3 regions of the Arthrobacter sp. AOP36-C1-22 genome follow, and region 1 is predicted to be linked to each of the others. Evidence: riboswitches for the same ligand, from Rfam matches in the RefSeq annotation. Region 1 holds a riboswitch; each other region holds the start of a gene.
The links. A riboswitch is a leader RNA that binds a small molecule or an ion and turns the genes downstream of it on or off. The one in region 1 is predicted to bind S-adenosylmethionine.
Positions count from the first base shown of each region.

Region 2: it holds a riboswitch for S-adenosylmethionine, as region 1 does, so the genes downstream of both, ACT3S6_RS13300 (acyl-CoA dehydrogenase family protein) here and ACT3S6_RS14565 (hypothetical protein) in region 1, are expected to answer to the same signal.
Region 3: it holds a riboswitch for S-adenosylmethionine, as region 1 does, so the genes downstream of both, ACT3S6_RS04070 (OsmC family protein) here and ACT3S6_RS14565 (hypothetical protein) in region 1, are expected to answer to the same signal.

Region 1 is NZ_JBQSWW010000035.1:12,796-17,636, forward strand. It holds gene ACT3S6_RS14550 (amino acid transporter) at 1-883, shown strand, start outside; gene ACT3S6_RS14555 (helix-turn-helix domain-containing protein) at 890-1,465, opposite strand; gene ACT3S6_RS14560 (sodium:solute symporter) at 1,632-3,164, shown strand; SAM riboswitch class IV at 3,322-3,432, shown strand; gene ACT3S6_RS14565 (hypothetical protein) at 3,483-3,728, shown strand; gene ACT3S6_RS14570 (VIT1/CCC1 transporter family protein) at 3,964-4,841, shown strand, end outside.
Region 2 is NZ_JBQSWW010000027.1:12,979-17,819, forward strand. It holds gene ACT3S6_RS13295 (LLM class flavin-dependent oxidoreductase) at 1-980, opposite strand, end outside; gene ACT3S6_RS13300 (acyl-CoA dehydrogenase family protein) at 977-2,242, opposite strand; SAM riboswitch class I at 2,251-2,349, opposite strand; gene ACT3S6_RS13305 (OsmC family protein) at 2,730-3,335, shown strand; gene ACT3S6_RS13310 (sodium:solute symporter family protein) at 3,272-4,841, shown strand, end outside.
Region 3 is NZ_JBQSWW010000004.1:119,738-124,578, forward strand. It holds gene ACT3S6_RS04045 (bifunctional metallophosphatase/5'-nucleotidase) at 1-530, shown strand, start outside; gene ACT3S6_RS04050 (hypothetical protein) at 581-1,033, opposite strand; gene ACT3S6_RS04055 (hypothetical protein) at 1,075-1,281, opposite strand; gene ACT3S6_RS04060 (SRPBCC family protein) at 1,347-1,799, shown strand; gene ACT3S6_RS04065 (DUF6226 family protein) at 2,002-2,670, opposite strand; SAM riboswitch class IV at 2,823-2,938, shown strand; gene ACT3S6_RS04070 (OsmC family protein) at 2,973-3,515, shown strand; gene ACT3S6_RS04075 (DUF805 domain-containing protein) at 4,061-4,678, shown strand.

The DNA of each region.
Region 1 (4,841 bases):
CCTGCTCAACCTCATCCCCCGCTATCTACCCCGCTTCGGCATGGCCCCCGAATGGGCCCGGGCCAACCGCCCGCTGGTGCTGGTGCTGGCCTTGATCGCCGCCGCCGTCACCCTCGCCTTCGACGCCAGCGTCGACGCCCAGGGCGCCGCCTACGCCACGGGGGTCCTGGTGCTGATGACGTCCGCGGCGGTCGCCGTGGCGATCTCCGCCCACCGTCGGGGCCAACCCCTGCGCAGCGCCCTGTTCTCGCTCGTCGTCCTCGTGTTCACCTATACGACGGTCGCCAACGTCATCGAACGTCCCGACGGGCTGCGGATCGCGGCACTGTTCATCATCGCGATCCTCTTCGTCTCCTTCATTTCCCGCTTCCGCCGTTCCACGGAACTACGGGCCACGACCGTTTCCTTCGACGTCGCGGCCCACACGCTGTTGAGTGCCGCCGCCGAGGCCTCCTCGGTCAACCTGATCGCCCACGAGCCGGTCAGGTTCAGCGCCGAACGCTATCGCCATAAGCTCCAGCATGCCCGCACGGCCAGCCACCTGCCGGTCACGGCGAAGCCGGTGTTCATCGAAATCGGCATCGGTGATTATTCGGATTTCGCCCAGGACGTGCTGGTCCGCGGCACGCTGCGGCACGGGTATGCGGTCCTGGAGGCCACCGCCCCCTCGGTCCGCACGGCACTGGCGGCGATCTGCCTGGGCATCCGCGACGAATACGGCATCATGCCGCATCTGTACTTCCGCTGGACCGAGGGCTCACCGGTGCGCAACCTGCTGGGTTTCCTGCTGTTGGGGCAAGGGGAGATCGCCCCGTTGACCCGTGAGGTGCTCCGTGAGGCCGAACCGGATCTGCAGCGACGCCCGTGGGTCCATGTCGGCTGAACCCGGCTACCTCGACGCGGCAGGGACCAGCGTCCAGAGGACCACCGCTTCCTCCTCCGTGGGGTTGATCCACGAATGCGGTTCGCGGCCCGGGAAGGTGACCGAATCGCCGCCCTCGAGCTCGAAGCGTTCATTGGCGAAGATGATGATGAAGCGCCCGGAGACCACATGCAGGACCTCGACCTCGCAATCCACCGAATACAGTTCGTCCTCGCCCTGCCCATGGGGTTCGATGACGGCGCGGATGACCTGCAGCCGCTTCTCCGACCGACTGGTCACCAGGCGTTCGATGATGCCGTGCCCGCCCAACGAGATCCGCGGGGCATCATCGAAACGGACCACATGGGTCTCGGGCTGGGCAAACAGCTCCCCCACCGACACCGAGAGGACCTGGCACAACGTGACCAGCGAGGCCACCGAGGGCGAGGTCAGGTCGCGTTCGACCCGGGAGAGGAAGCCCTTGGTCAGCCCGGTCGATTCAGCCACCTGTTCAATCGTCATACGCTGGGCATGACGCGCCGCCCGGATCTTCGAACCGATGGCAATCGGGGCGTTGCTGGGCTCGACGGGCAAGGCCTTCATGGGCGGTGTACTCCGGGTCTTCACAATGGATGTAGGTGCTGCATTACGTCACACAGCATAGGCCAATTGACCTGTTAGCCAGATCACTTTAGCTTAGTAGGCAACAGATGTTTACCTGTAAACATCATTTTTTGATCATCCTCCCTTTTCCGACCAGAGGTTCCCCATGGACATCATCAATATCGCGATCGTCATCGCGTACCTGATCGCGATGCTCGCGTTCGGCTGGTGGGGCAAGTCCCGCACCAAGAACAGCAGCGACTACCTGGTCGCGGGGCGCCGACTCGGCCCCTTCTTCTACACCGGAACCATGGCCGCCGTCGTACTCGGGGGCGCCTCCACCGTCGGCGGCGTCGGCCTGGGCTACGAATTCGGCCTCTCCGGCGCCTGGCTGGTCATCGCCATCGGCATCGGGGTGCTGCTGCTGAGCATGTTCTTCGCCCCGCGGCTGCAACGACTGAAGATCTTCACCGTCTCCCAGATGCTCACCCTGCGCTACGGCTCCAAACACGCCACCAACGCCTCGGCGGTGGTCATGCTGGCCTACACGCTGATGCTCTGTGCCACCTCCACCGGGGCCTACGCCACGATCTTCGTCGTGCTCTTCGACTGGGACCGCTGGCTCGCCATCGCCGTCGGCGGGGCGATCGTGCTCGTGTACTCCACCATCGGCGGCATGTGGTCCATCACCCTGGCCGACCAGGTCCAGTTCGTCATCAAGACCGTCGGTGTCTTCGCCCTGATGCTGCCCTTCGCCCTCTCGGCGGCCGGCGGCTTCGAGGGAATCTCCGCCGGCATCCCCGAACGGGCCCGCGATGAATTCTTCAGTTGGGGCGGCCTGGGCGCCGAGACGATCATCACCTACTTCGTGGTCTACACCCTGGGCCTGTTGATCGGCCAGGACATCTGGCAGCGGGTGTTCACCGCCCGCACCCCCAAGGTGGCCCGCTGGGGCGGAGCCACCGCCGGCATCTACTGCGTGATCTACGGCATCGCCGGGGCGATCATCGGCATGTCCGCCCGGGTCGCCCTGCCCGGCATCGACATCGAGGCCCTGGGCAAGGACGTCGTCTACGCGGAGGTCGCCATGACCCTGCTTCCGGTGGCCGTCGGCGGGATCGTCCTGGCCGCCGCCGTGGCGGCCATGATGTCCACCGCCTCCGGCGCACTCATCGCCGCGGCCACCGTGGCCCGCAACGACGTCACCCCCTTCGTCGCCAGCTGGTTCGGCAAGGAGATCGAGGTCAACACCGGGCGCAACCCCGAGCACGACGTCGCCGCCAACCGGTACTGGGTCCTGGGCCTCGGGGCCGTGGCGATCATCCTGGCGATCCTCGTCAACGACGTCGTCGCCGCCCTGACCATCGCCTACGACATCCTGGTCGGCGGGCTGCTGGTCGCGATCCTGGGCGGGCTGCTCTGGAAGCGCGGGAACGGCATCGGCGCCGCCCTGTCCATGGCGGCAGGGACCCTGGTCACCCTGACGACCATGATCACCCTGGAGGCACTGTCCACCGAGAAGTTCTCCGGGGTCTACGCCAATGAGCCCATCTACTACGGTCTGGGCGCCTCGTTGGTGGTCTATGTCCTGTTCAGCCTGCTCTCCCCGCCGACCCGCCCGGAAGTGGCCCGGCACTGGTCGGATCGGGTCGCCGGACGGGTCGACATGGAGGGCGTTTCCGCCGATCAGCAAGCCTGAACCCGCCCCGGCGTCGTCCTCGTTCCCCCCGGGTGACAGTGCTCCCGGGGGAGCAGATGTCGAACACGAATCTAGCCGCACCAACGCTGGGATGCAGCGGGAATGACGTGGAACACAGCTTGGGTTGCCCCGGCAATCACGTTAGGCTGGCAAAAAGCTTCATGAGACGCGGGCAACAGCTCCGACTACCCGCGCACCAACCCCAGGTTCGTGGGTGGTTCGGATGAAGAAGCGGCCCGCACGACAACGTGTTGGGTAAGAACGCACGAGAGGAAATCCGTGGCGCAAAGCGTCTCCGTCCTTCCAATTTTCGATTCGATGCTAGGCACCGTCTGCCTCAACGTGGACGGTCACTGGGAGCGCTTCATCGCGCCCCACCCCAAGGATCTCGACCATGCGCTGGCCAACACGGCCGGCCGACCGGTCTGGGAATCCGACTCCTGCGCACTGACCGTGCGTATTCCCCGGGCACACCGCCCCGACGGGGAAGCACAGGTGTTCTTCCTTGAACGCCTGCCCGTCCGCGACCGCGCCGAGGCTCCCTCGGGTATGCTGGTCGGCTGAAGGGGAGTAGTTCCACACCCCACCCGCGCTGGATCGTTGATCCGGCACGGGTGGACGAGGACCTGTCGACATACCGACCGCCCTCCCGGCGGTCCGGCATTCCACCCGGCACCACGCCGGGCGAACGAGACCTTCGGCCCGCCACTGGCGGTCCGAGGCTCGTGGCCACCCACCGACCTTTGACCGGCAGTCCCGCACCACCGCGGGGACATACGAACCGATTGAAGGACGCCCAATGACACCGGATGCCCCCTCCCCCGACGCCGATCCGCCAGCCGCGGAGGCCTCGCGTAGGGAGCCCACGCCCGCCGAGATCCGGCGCTGGCGCAAATACCTGGCCGACGAACGCGTCGAAGGTTCCATCTACCTCACCCTGGCCAAACGCCGTGAGGGCGAGGAACGCCAGATCCTGTTGGGTCTGGCCCGGGCGGAAGCCCGCCACCAGGAGCATTGGTCCAATCTTCTGGGCGAGCATGCCCGGAAGACCGCACGCCCCTCGCTCAGCCGCGTCATGCTGCGGTTCATGGCCCGCAACTTCGGTTCGGTCTTCGTCCTGGCCTTGGCCCAACGGGCCGAGGGCGCCTCCCCCTACGACAGCGACGCCGACGCCACCGCTCAGATGGCCGCCGATGAGCTGGTGCATGAGGAAGTCGTACGCGGGCTGGCGATCCGCGGCCGCAACCGGCTCTCCGGCAACTTCCGGGCCGCCGTCTTCGGGGCCAACGACGGGCTGGTCTCCAACCTGGCCCTGGTGATGGGCATCGGCGCCGCCGGGGTGTCCAGCGCGCTGGTCCTCTTTGCCGGGGTCGCCGGCCTGCTCGCCGGCGCCCTGTCCATGGCCGCCGGGGAATACGTCTCCGTCCGCTCGCAGCGCGAACTGCTCACCGCCTCCCAACCGACCCAGATCACGCTCATCGCCGCCCCGGATCTGGACCTGCAGGCCAACGAACTGGTCCTGGTCTACCGGGCCCGCGGCATGAGCCGGGAGGCCGCCGAGCACCGGGCCGCCGAACGGCTGGGGACCTTCAGCTGCGACTGCGACCCCTCATTGTCCCTGCAACCCGAGGTGCCCGAAACCGAAACCGGCGGCGACGAACACGAGGCCCTGGGCTC
Region 2 (4,841 bases), on a different contig from region 1:
TGTGACATGTCGATTCCGGTCCAGCCCGAGAGCAGGGCCAGCGACCCGTTGATGTCGGCGTAGGAGGCATAGTCGGCGTATTTGTTCTGCGCCTCCTCGTCTGTGGCAGCGGTGATGATCGTCTGCATCGTGTAGATCTTCACGTCGTAGCGGTCGCGGCCGGCGGCCTCGACATTGTCCCGGATCCTCCGCACGGTGTCGGTGAGGATTTCTTTGGTCGGACTATTCACGAAGACGGATTCGGCGTTCGCCCCCGCGAATTCCAGGCCGCGCGGGGAGGCACCGGCCTGGTAGATGACCGGGGTGCGCTGCACCGAGGGTTCGGTGATGGCAATGCCCGGGACCTTGAAGTACTTGCCCTCGTGGCCGATCTCGTGGACCTTCGACGGGTCGGTGTAGACCCCCGATTCCCGGTCGCGGAGAACGGCGTCGTCCTCCCAGGAACCCTCGAGCAGCTTATAGACCACTTCGAGGTACTCATCGGCGTGGTCGTAGCGTTCGTCGTGTTCCATCTGGTCTTCCTGGCCCATGTTCCTGGCTGCCGAGGGCAGGTATCCGGTCACCACGTTCCAGCCGAGGCGGCCGTTGGTCAGGTGGTCCAGGGTCGCCAGTCGGCGGGCGAACGGGTAGGGGTGTTCGTAGGCGGTTCCGGCGGTGACCCCGAAGCCGAGGTTCTCGGTGACGGAAGCCATCGCGGAGACCAGCAGGAACGGGTCGTTGACCGGGACCTGGGCGCCGGCGGAGAGCGGGGTGGAGTTGGTGGATCCGTAGACGTCGTAGGTGCCCAAGACGTCCGCGATGAAGATCCCGTCGAACAGCCCCTTCTCCAGCGTCTTGGCCAGTTCGGTCCAGTAGCCCAGTTCCTTATAGCGCCACGCCTGGTCCTGCGGATGACGCCACAGCCCCGGCGATTGGTGGACCACGCAGTTCATGTCGAAGGCGTTCAGGCGGATCCGGCGGCGTGCTGGTGTGGTGCTCATTTTTCTCCTTCAGGGGTCTTGAGGTCGCCGACGGCGCCGAGTTTGCGCGGCGTCGCGGCGTTGACCTCGTAGTCGCCGACGATGCGGGACTTGTACATGGCGGGGTTGTGGGTGGCTATGGTGCGCGCGTTGCGCCAGTGGCGGTCCAGATTGCAGGCGGTGGAGGTCGCCGAGGCGCCGAGGCCGTCGAAGAGCTTACTGGTCGCCTCGAGCACGAGTGGTTGGATGCTCGTCTGGGCCCGGTTGGCGGCCAGCTCACTGACCGCGTACTGCTCCGCGGGGCTCAGCCCCGGTTGGCCGATCACCGATTCGAGTTCGGCGATGGCGGCCAACAGGATCGCGTCCACGGCACAGGCGGTCGCCGAGATCTCTCCGATGACCTGCAGGACCTGGGGTTCATGCCGGGAGGGGACGCCGGTTCCGGTGGTGAAGGCGCGTTCACGCAGTTGGGTGTGGGCGCGGGCGTCGGCGAGGACCGCCCGGGCGATACCGGCCTGGACGGCGAGCAGTACCAACTGGAAGATGGCCGATTCCGGGTGGACGTCCAGCACCTCGGGGTCCAGGAGCGTATCCACGGGAACCCGGGCGAATCCGGTGGTCCCGGTGCCGGTGAGCTGTTGGCCGAATCCGTCCCAATCGTCGTGGATGACCACCCCCGAATGCTGGGTGGACACCACCGCGACGTGGCGTCCTTCAACCGCTGGCGCCATGGCGGTGACCGCCACCCAGTCGGCGAAGATCGTCCCGGTGCAGTAGTACTTCTGCCCCGTGAGCATCCAGCCGGCCTCGGACTGTTCGACGGCGGTGTTCAGGTGGCCCAGGTCGTTGCCGCCGCGCTCGGTGTAGGCGTTGCCGACGATCTGCCCGGCGACGAAGCGGGCGAACCAGCGCGCCTTGACCGCCTCGTCGTGGAGCAGCAGCACCGATTCGACGAAGCCGATATGGGCCCGCAGCAATTGGGCGATCTGCGAGTCGGCCTCCCCCAGCTCGATGAGCAGGCGGAAGGAATCAACCAGCGAGGCGCCGAAGCCGCCGACCTCCCGGGGGACCCGCAGGGCACCGAAGCGGGCCTGGTTGAGCCAGCCGACCTGTTCAAAGGGCAGGATCCGCCGGGCATCTCGGTCGGCGGCGCCATCGGCGATGCTGGCGAACACGGGTCTGAAGACCGCCGCGAGTTCGTCGTAGTGTCCGTCGGCGGGCACGCCGGGGGTCAGTTTGATCAGGTGTCGCGGGGTCGCTTCGTCGATCGGCAGGGCAGCCACAGAACATCACTCCATCGGTTCCGGCGTGAGCACCTTCCTCCCGACGGATCGGGAAGGGGTTGCTGCGGCGTCATCGAGCCAGATCTCTCGGCCGCTCTGGATGGTTGTTGTCTCCATTGGGCCACATCATGGGCCCTCAGCGCCACCGTTGGAGTCAACGGAAACCACTTTTCCGGGGTGTTTCAGCCCAGGTTCCGAGCCCCAGGCAATCCAAGCAACATCGAATATTTCCGTTATTTGCACGGGTTCTGGACACGAAAGTTCAATCCGGGCACCTCGCAGGAAACATCAATGAAATATTTCGCAACGCGTCGTGTGAAGTTGCTTCTTCTGGTGCCGGTGGCCTTTAGTGGAAAGGTACCCATCCCGAGCGGCCGAGAGATCTGGCTCCGTGACGCCGCAGCAACCACGCCGAACAAGGCCCCGCCACCCCGCGGAACCCGTCACCGGCGAAGGTGCTTCCGCCAGGAACGATGGAGCTGAGTTCATGAGCATTGCCCCGACCCGTACGACCGACGCACAGCAGACCCGCCTCGGGGGCTCCGTCTCCCCGAAAGCCCACGACAAACGCATTCGTTCCCAAGGGACGTGGCAGGGATCCATGCGGACGAAGATCCGGATCCGGGCCTTCGGCTTCGAAGTGGACGAGCCCGAACCCGTTGGCGGGACCGATACCGCCCCCACTCCCATGGAATACATGGTCGGCGCAGTCAACGCATGCCTGGGCGTGGTGGTCGAACAGATCGCCGAGGAACTGCAGATCGGTCTCGAAGCCATCGAGACCTATTGCCTGGCTACCCAGGACACGCGCGGATTCGCCGGTACCGCCGATGTCCAGCCCTTTTTTCATTCCTGCCGGATCGCCGTCCACGTCCAGACCGGAGAACAAGATGCCAGCCGGTTGGACCAGCTGACGACGTCCGTGGAATCACGTTGTCCGGCGCTGACCCTGATCCGCGCCGCCGGCGTTGTCGTGGATCTCCGCTGGCATTTCGCGGAGTTGATCGATGTCGACGCTCCTGAAAGGGAATGCAACAACGCGGATGCCCTCTCTCGCGGTCTCGACTCGCGGTCCCGAAAGGTGGAGCAGTGACATCGGCGGGCGCATGGACCATCGGCTTAGCCGTGGGCTATACGGCTCTTTTGCTCTTTGGCGGCCGCTGGTCCCGCGTGCGCGCAGGGCGTCCCGGCGGACAGGGCTTCTTCGATGGCGGCCGTTCCTTCAGCCCTTGGACCGTCGCCTTCTGCATCACGGGGATCTTCTCGGGCTCTTCATATATTTCCATCATGGAACTCAGCTATCGGACCGGGATTTCCGCTGCCTGGTACGGAGTGGCCGAAACGGTGCAAATTCTGCTGATCGCCTTGTTGCTGGTGAAACCGCTGCGGGAGAAGCTCGTCGTGACGGTCACCGGCATCATCGGTGATCGGTTCGGTCGGGCGGCTAAAGCCATCGCGGGCGTCATTACGGCGGTCACTTTCCCCATGTGGTCGGTGGCCACAACGATCGCCTTCGCCTCGGCTTTGACGGCGTTCACCGATTTGCCGCTGCAATGGACGGTCACTGCGACCGCGCTGCTTCTGTTGGTTTTTCTCTGGTCGGGCGGCATGAGGTCCGTGGCATTCAATCAGACGTTGAACTGCCTGGTCTTCGTCGTCATGCTCGTCATCGCGGGCTTCGTAGTGTTGTCGAATCCCGGCCCCGGCGGTTGGCAGGAATTGGCAGCCACCCGTCCGGCGATGGTCGACCCCGGAAATGCCGGGCTGTCCCTCATCGTCGCCTGGTTTGGGACATTCATCGTCAATGTGCCGCTGGCGCAGGCTGCCTTCCAAATGACCATGTCCTGCCGCTCTCCGCGTGACGGCCAGAAGGGCCTGTATGCGGCAGCCCTCTTCGGGATCCCCTTCATCGTCCTCGGTGCCCTGGTGGGGACCTCCGCAGCCATTGCGGTTCCCGACCAGGAACTTGGCCTCGTGGCTGTCCCCTATTACATCAGCGAGACCCTGCCGGCGCCGCTGGTCGGCCTCTTCTTCCTTGGCGTCTGGGCCTGCGCCATGGGCTGGGCGGGGCCATGCCAGTTTTCCGGAGCCACGTCCCTGGGCCGTGATGTCGGCAGCGCATTACGCCCCAAGGCCACCGAACAAGATCTGGTTCGCTACACCCGGTACTCCTTGGTTGCCCTGACGGCCTTGATGATCCTTTACGGGATCCTTCGCACCGAGCAGGCTGCCTGGTGGAACGTCCTTGCCTGGACCTTGCGCAACGGGGCCACGTTGGCGCCGGTTCTCGCGGTCTTCCTTTGGCCGTTGGCCAGCCGTCGGGCAGTACATGCAGCCATGCTTTCCGGGTTCCTTGCCGGCATTGCCTGGAACCAGCTCTCGGGCTGGTCCGCCACAACGTTCTTCGCAGGAATCCATCCCGTGTGGGCTGGAATGGGCATCAACCTTGCAGTCATGGTCGTGGTCACGCTGGTGACCGTGCCCTGGGAATCCACCCCGGATCGAAAACGACGAACGGCCGGCATCCGCTACACCGCGGGTGGAACGTTGGTCGCTGCAGCACTGCTGACGTTCGGAGAATGGCTGGGACATTTCGGGC
Region 3 (4,841 bases), on a different contig from region 1:
ATATGCAACTGTGGGCGACCTCCAACGAGGATTTCGGCGGCGAACCGGCACAGATCGCCCTGATGAACCCGGGAGGCCTGCGGGCCGACCTGCTGTATGGCACGAACGGGACCGTCACATATAAGGACGTGGCCAACGTCCAACCATTCGGCAACACCTTGTGGACCGAGGACCTCACCGGGGCTCAGTTGAAGACCGTGCTGGAAGAACAGTGGCAGCCCGATGGCTCCAGCCGGCCCAAGCTGCATCTGGGGATCTCCGAAGGCCTGGACTACACCTACACGGAGGATGCGGCCCGCGGCTCACACATCACCTCGATGACCTTCGACGGTGCGGCCATTGCCGACGACGACGTGTTCAAGGTGGTTATGAACTCGTTCCTTGCCGCCGGTGGTGACAACTTCACCACGTTGGCCGAGGGGGCAAACGCGACCGACTCGGGCCAAAGCGACCTGGTCGCTGCCCTGGATTACTTCGAGGCCCACGACGTCGTCGACCCGGCCCCGCTGGGCCGGGCCGTCGCGCAGTAGTCGCAGTGTCCGCGCCGGCCATTCGCCGGCGCGGCCGTTGCCGGCCGCCTTCAGCCCATGCGCGAATTCGCCAGGATGATGCCGATGGGGGCCGATACCAGGATGATCACGATCATCGCCCGGTATCCATAAAGCCACCACCGCTGTTCCGAGGCAGCACCGCGGGCCGCCCAGATGAACAGGCCCATGGCGACGACGATCAGCCCCGCACCAATCCACGTCAGCAACGTCAGGGAGAACATCGAGCCACCCAGTACGGCGATATTGGCGAGGTTGTACGTCAAGACTTCGGCCGAAACGAAGCCCTCCGACGGGGTTTTTACGGCCAACCGGGCCTGGCCCAGGCCCAGCACCACTTGCGCGACACCGACCACCAGCACCAGATAGGCGACCGCCCAGGCGGCCAAATAGGACGGGGAGGCGGCACTGATGGCGGAGAAGAGACCACCGAGCAGCATGCCGAGGCCACCGATGACGAGGAAGGGAGTCGCTGTTCTGTTCACGCCTACAGACTACGGATTCACCGTCTCCCGTGGAACAACCCTCAGGCCCGGTTCTTCAGGGTGTCTTGACGCCGAAACTCCCGCACCCATACGGAGAGCGTGAATCCGGAGCCTGCGACGATGAGCGCGCCGATCACGGGCAGCCACCAGGATTCCCCGAAGAGCCCGAAGACCAACAGCAGTAGACCCACGAGGATCATGGCGCAGTAGGCGGCAATCAGGAGGCGTTGCTGGGTGGAGAAGCGCATACGCGCACCGTACCGCGTATTCGCCGACCTTTCGAGAGGCGGGCAACACCTGAGAGACTCTGCCCATGAGCGTTTCCTTCCAGTGCACGACGTGGACCACCATCCCTCAGGAACACTTATTCGATCTGGCCCGGAACATCGACACCCATCAACAATCGCTGGCGAAGTCCCGGGAGGAGGCCATCGCCGGTGTCACTTCCGGCCTCATCTCACTCGGTGAGAACGTGACATGGCGGGCTTGGCACTTTGGCGTCCCCCTGAAGATGACCAGCCGCATCATGCAGATGGAAGCACCGCACTCCTTCATCGACGAACAGGTCAAGGGCCCGTTCCGCTGGTTTCGTCATATCCATGAGTTCAGCCAGGAGTCGGGGGGAACAACCATGGTTGACCGCGTCGATTTCGCCGCACCGTTCGGCCCTCTCGGTCGTTTGGCAGAGAAGCTCTTCCTGGCCCGTTATCTGCAGAAGCTCATCGAGGAGCGGAACCGCCATCTCAGCGCCGGGCCCGTGGACTAATTAGCGGCCCTGATTGCGCGGATGCTTCCGTGCAACGCGTTCATTTCCGCGCTTATGGTTGCCGGTGATTCGCGCCATGAGTGCCTGCGGTTCTTGTGTTTCGATGTCGGCCAGGAAGCACGTGGCCATCATCCCGCGCAGTGTTGACGCCCGCCGGCCCTGATGGAAGATCACGACGGAACCGCCACGGGCACACGGTTTGTCAGCCCCCTGCCGCACCAGCCGCGTCTCGCACCGCTTCCGGCCACGGCCGCCAGTGCCCATCGGAAGGGAGCATGGCTTCTGCCACCTCCATCCTTCCCTCGGGCACATCCTCGGCATGGATGCACCCGGCTTCTTCCCACCGGCCCGGCTCGGCCAGCCGATAATCGACAGATTGGTCGTCGTTGGGATTAATTCGTTCAAAATAGCCGCCTGAGACGACGGCTCGCACCACGGATTCAAGGTTTTCCAACAGCTCCTGGACATCGTCATCGCAGGCATCGCAACCGCATACCGGATAGTGGGCGTCGTAGAGGGCGCCAGCGTGCAGGAAGATCCCCGGGAACCCGGTGAAGACGAAGGTCAGCGGGGCCGCGAGCAGGTTGGACGGGACGACCCGGACCGCGTGGACGACGTCCTCCGAGGGGAACAGCAGATCGGAAGCAACCTCCGGGTCCCGTTCGGCGACGACGTCAAAGGCGTCCAACAGCCAGTCGAGCTGGGCATCAGCGACCTCATGCAAGGGAGCGAACCGGTGTCGATGGCCCACCGTGGAGTAGGCGCGCGAAGGCGGAGACATCCCTTCCCACCGATGGCCGTAGGCGATCGGGGCGCCCTGTCCATCGCGATGGATCTCCGGGGTGAACTCCGGGCGCCGGTATCCGCTCATGGCCCCACGATAACCGCTGGGATACCCCCTGGCGAGGGGAATCCTGCTGCGGGGATGGCGGGCTCTCCACCCGCGGATGACCCGGCGTATGTCTCCGGATGACGCGACGCGTTTGCCCGATCGGCGTTCCCGCCAGCAGAATCGAACCCAAGAATCAAGAGATCCAACCTGAGGCCCTGGCCGGTTGGACGGCAACCCCCTTCGCCATAGTGGGGTGCCCCAGGTGACGATTCGACGCCGTCCCGACCGGGAGGCGTAAGTATGGCGCAGCGCCACGCTCGCCATGACAGCGAAGGAACGCCATGACCCAGACCCTTGCAGAAACCAGCATTTCCAACCGCGCCGAACGCCTCGATTCCGCGGGATCCGCCTGGGCGGAACGGATCGGTCAGAACACTGCCAGCGCATCGCTGCAGTTCCGCGCGACGGCCGACCCGGTGGGCTCGGTCGGTTCGACCATCCGCGCCGGACGCCACGAATTCACCGTCGACGAACCGGCGGCATTGGCCGGGGACGACGTCGCCGCCAGCCCCGTCGAATACGCCCTCGGGGCGTTGATCTCCTGCCAGGTGGTGGTCTACCGCCTCTATGCTCACCAGCTGGGCATCACGATCGACTCGCTGGACATCTCGGCGGACGCCGACCTGGATGTGCGCGGCCTGTTCGGCATCGAGGACAAGGTCCGCCCGGGATTCGGTGATGTGCGGCTGACCGTGGACGTCTCGGGTCCGGCCACCGAGGAACGCTATGCCGAACTCCAGGCGGCCGTCGACGCCCACTGCCCGGTATTGGACGTCTTCACGAACCCGACCCCGGTGACCACGACCCTGCGGGTCAACTCCTAGAAGGCGGCCAGCAGCCGACTCCCAACAGGACCTCCGAACCGGCTGTACCTGCCGAATTGCACGGTGTTGTCCCTGGGGCTGCGGCTCCTGGTGTCCAGTCACGATCCATGAAGCAGCGATCTCTTGATGTTCATGAAGTGAGCTTCTGTCTAGTTCGACGGTCCAGTGACAACTGTCCGGCTCCCGGCACCGTGATGGCCAAGTTGAAACCGCTGAGCTGTCGTGGATCGGGGTCTTCCCCGAGGACCAGTGCGCCCAGGCCTGCCACTGCCGGCGGCGGGAGCCGTCAGCAGGGCAGTGGCGGTGGCCGGCAGCCTCCAGAGGTCCCCCTGAACCACAAGGTGTAGGCGGGCAATCCTCCGATGCCACCGAGCTAGAGGTAGCCGGTTGCCCCGGCGGCCTCGAGCTAGTCGGGGTGGCTCCGGGGGCCTACCCCACACCAAGGGCAGACACGACGCGACATGGGGAGTCCTCCCCATCGCATGTCAAGGCTCCATCTGGAAGACTACTCCCGATCACCCGAAATACTTTCGATGGAGGAAATTTTGAGCAGCAGCACCCCCAACCCCTATGGCAACCCCGGAGGGGTCACCATGCCCACCCATGGTGAGGCTCCCTTGGACCAGCCGCTCTACGGGGCCAGCTTCGGCCAGGCCATCAAGCGCTTCTTCAAGAAGTATGCGACCTTCTCGGGTCGGGCCAGCCGCAGCGAGTTCTGGTTCTTCGCGCTTTTCAACGCCATCGTCTACACCGTGTTCTACGGCTTGGCGATCGGATTCGGACTGGCCGGCTCCGACCCCGTCACCGGTGAAATGGGTGCCGGCGGGGCCATCCCCTCCTTGGTGATCGGGCTCTATGGGTTGGCCATCATCATCCCGTCCATCGCCCTGAGCGTCCGCCGCCTGCACGACGGCAACTTCAGCGGATTCCTGTACCTGCTGATCCTGGTGCCGATTCTCGGTGGGCTCGTGGTCCTCGTCCTCATGATCATGCCCTCCGTCCCCGAAGGTGCTCGTTTCGACGCCGATGGCGGCGCGGCAGCCTACGGGAACGCCTTTGGCACCTCTGCCGGGTACCCGGGAGCACCGGCTGCCGGCGGCGGTTTCGCGGGCCAGAACCCCCCACAGGGCTACCAGCAGCCCACCGACCCGACCCAGGGCTAGCCAAGCCCCGGCGATGTCCCGGCGGTCCGCCGCCGGGGCATCGGCCCCGCACGCCAGCGCACACCGCCTGGCCTCGACTCCCCCGGAGAACCCCTTGAGCGCTGGTTACCCCAACCCCTACGGCGGCCCCGCGGGATCCGTCGCCCCGTAAAGCAACCCCTCG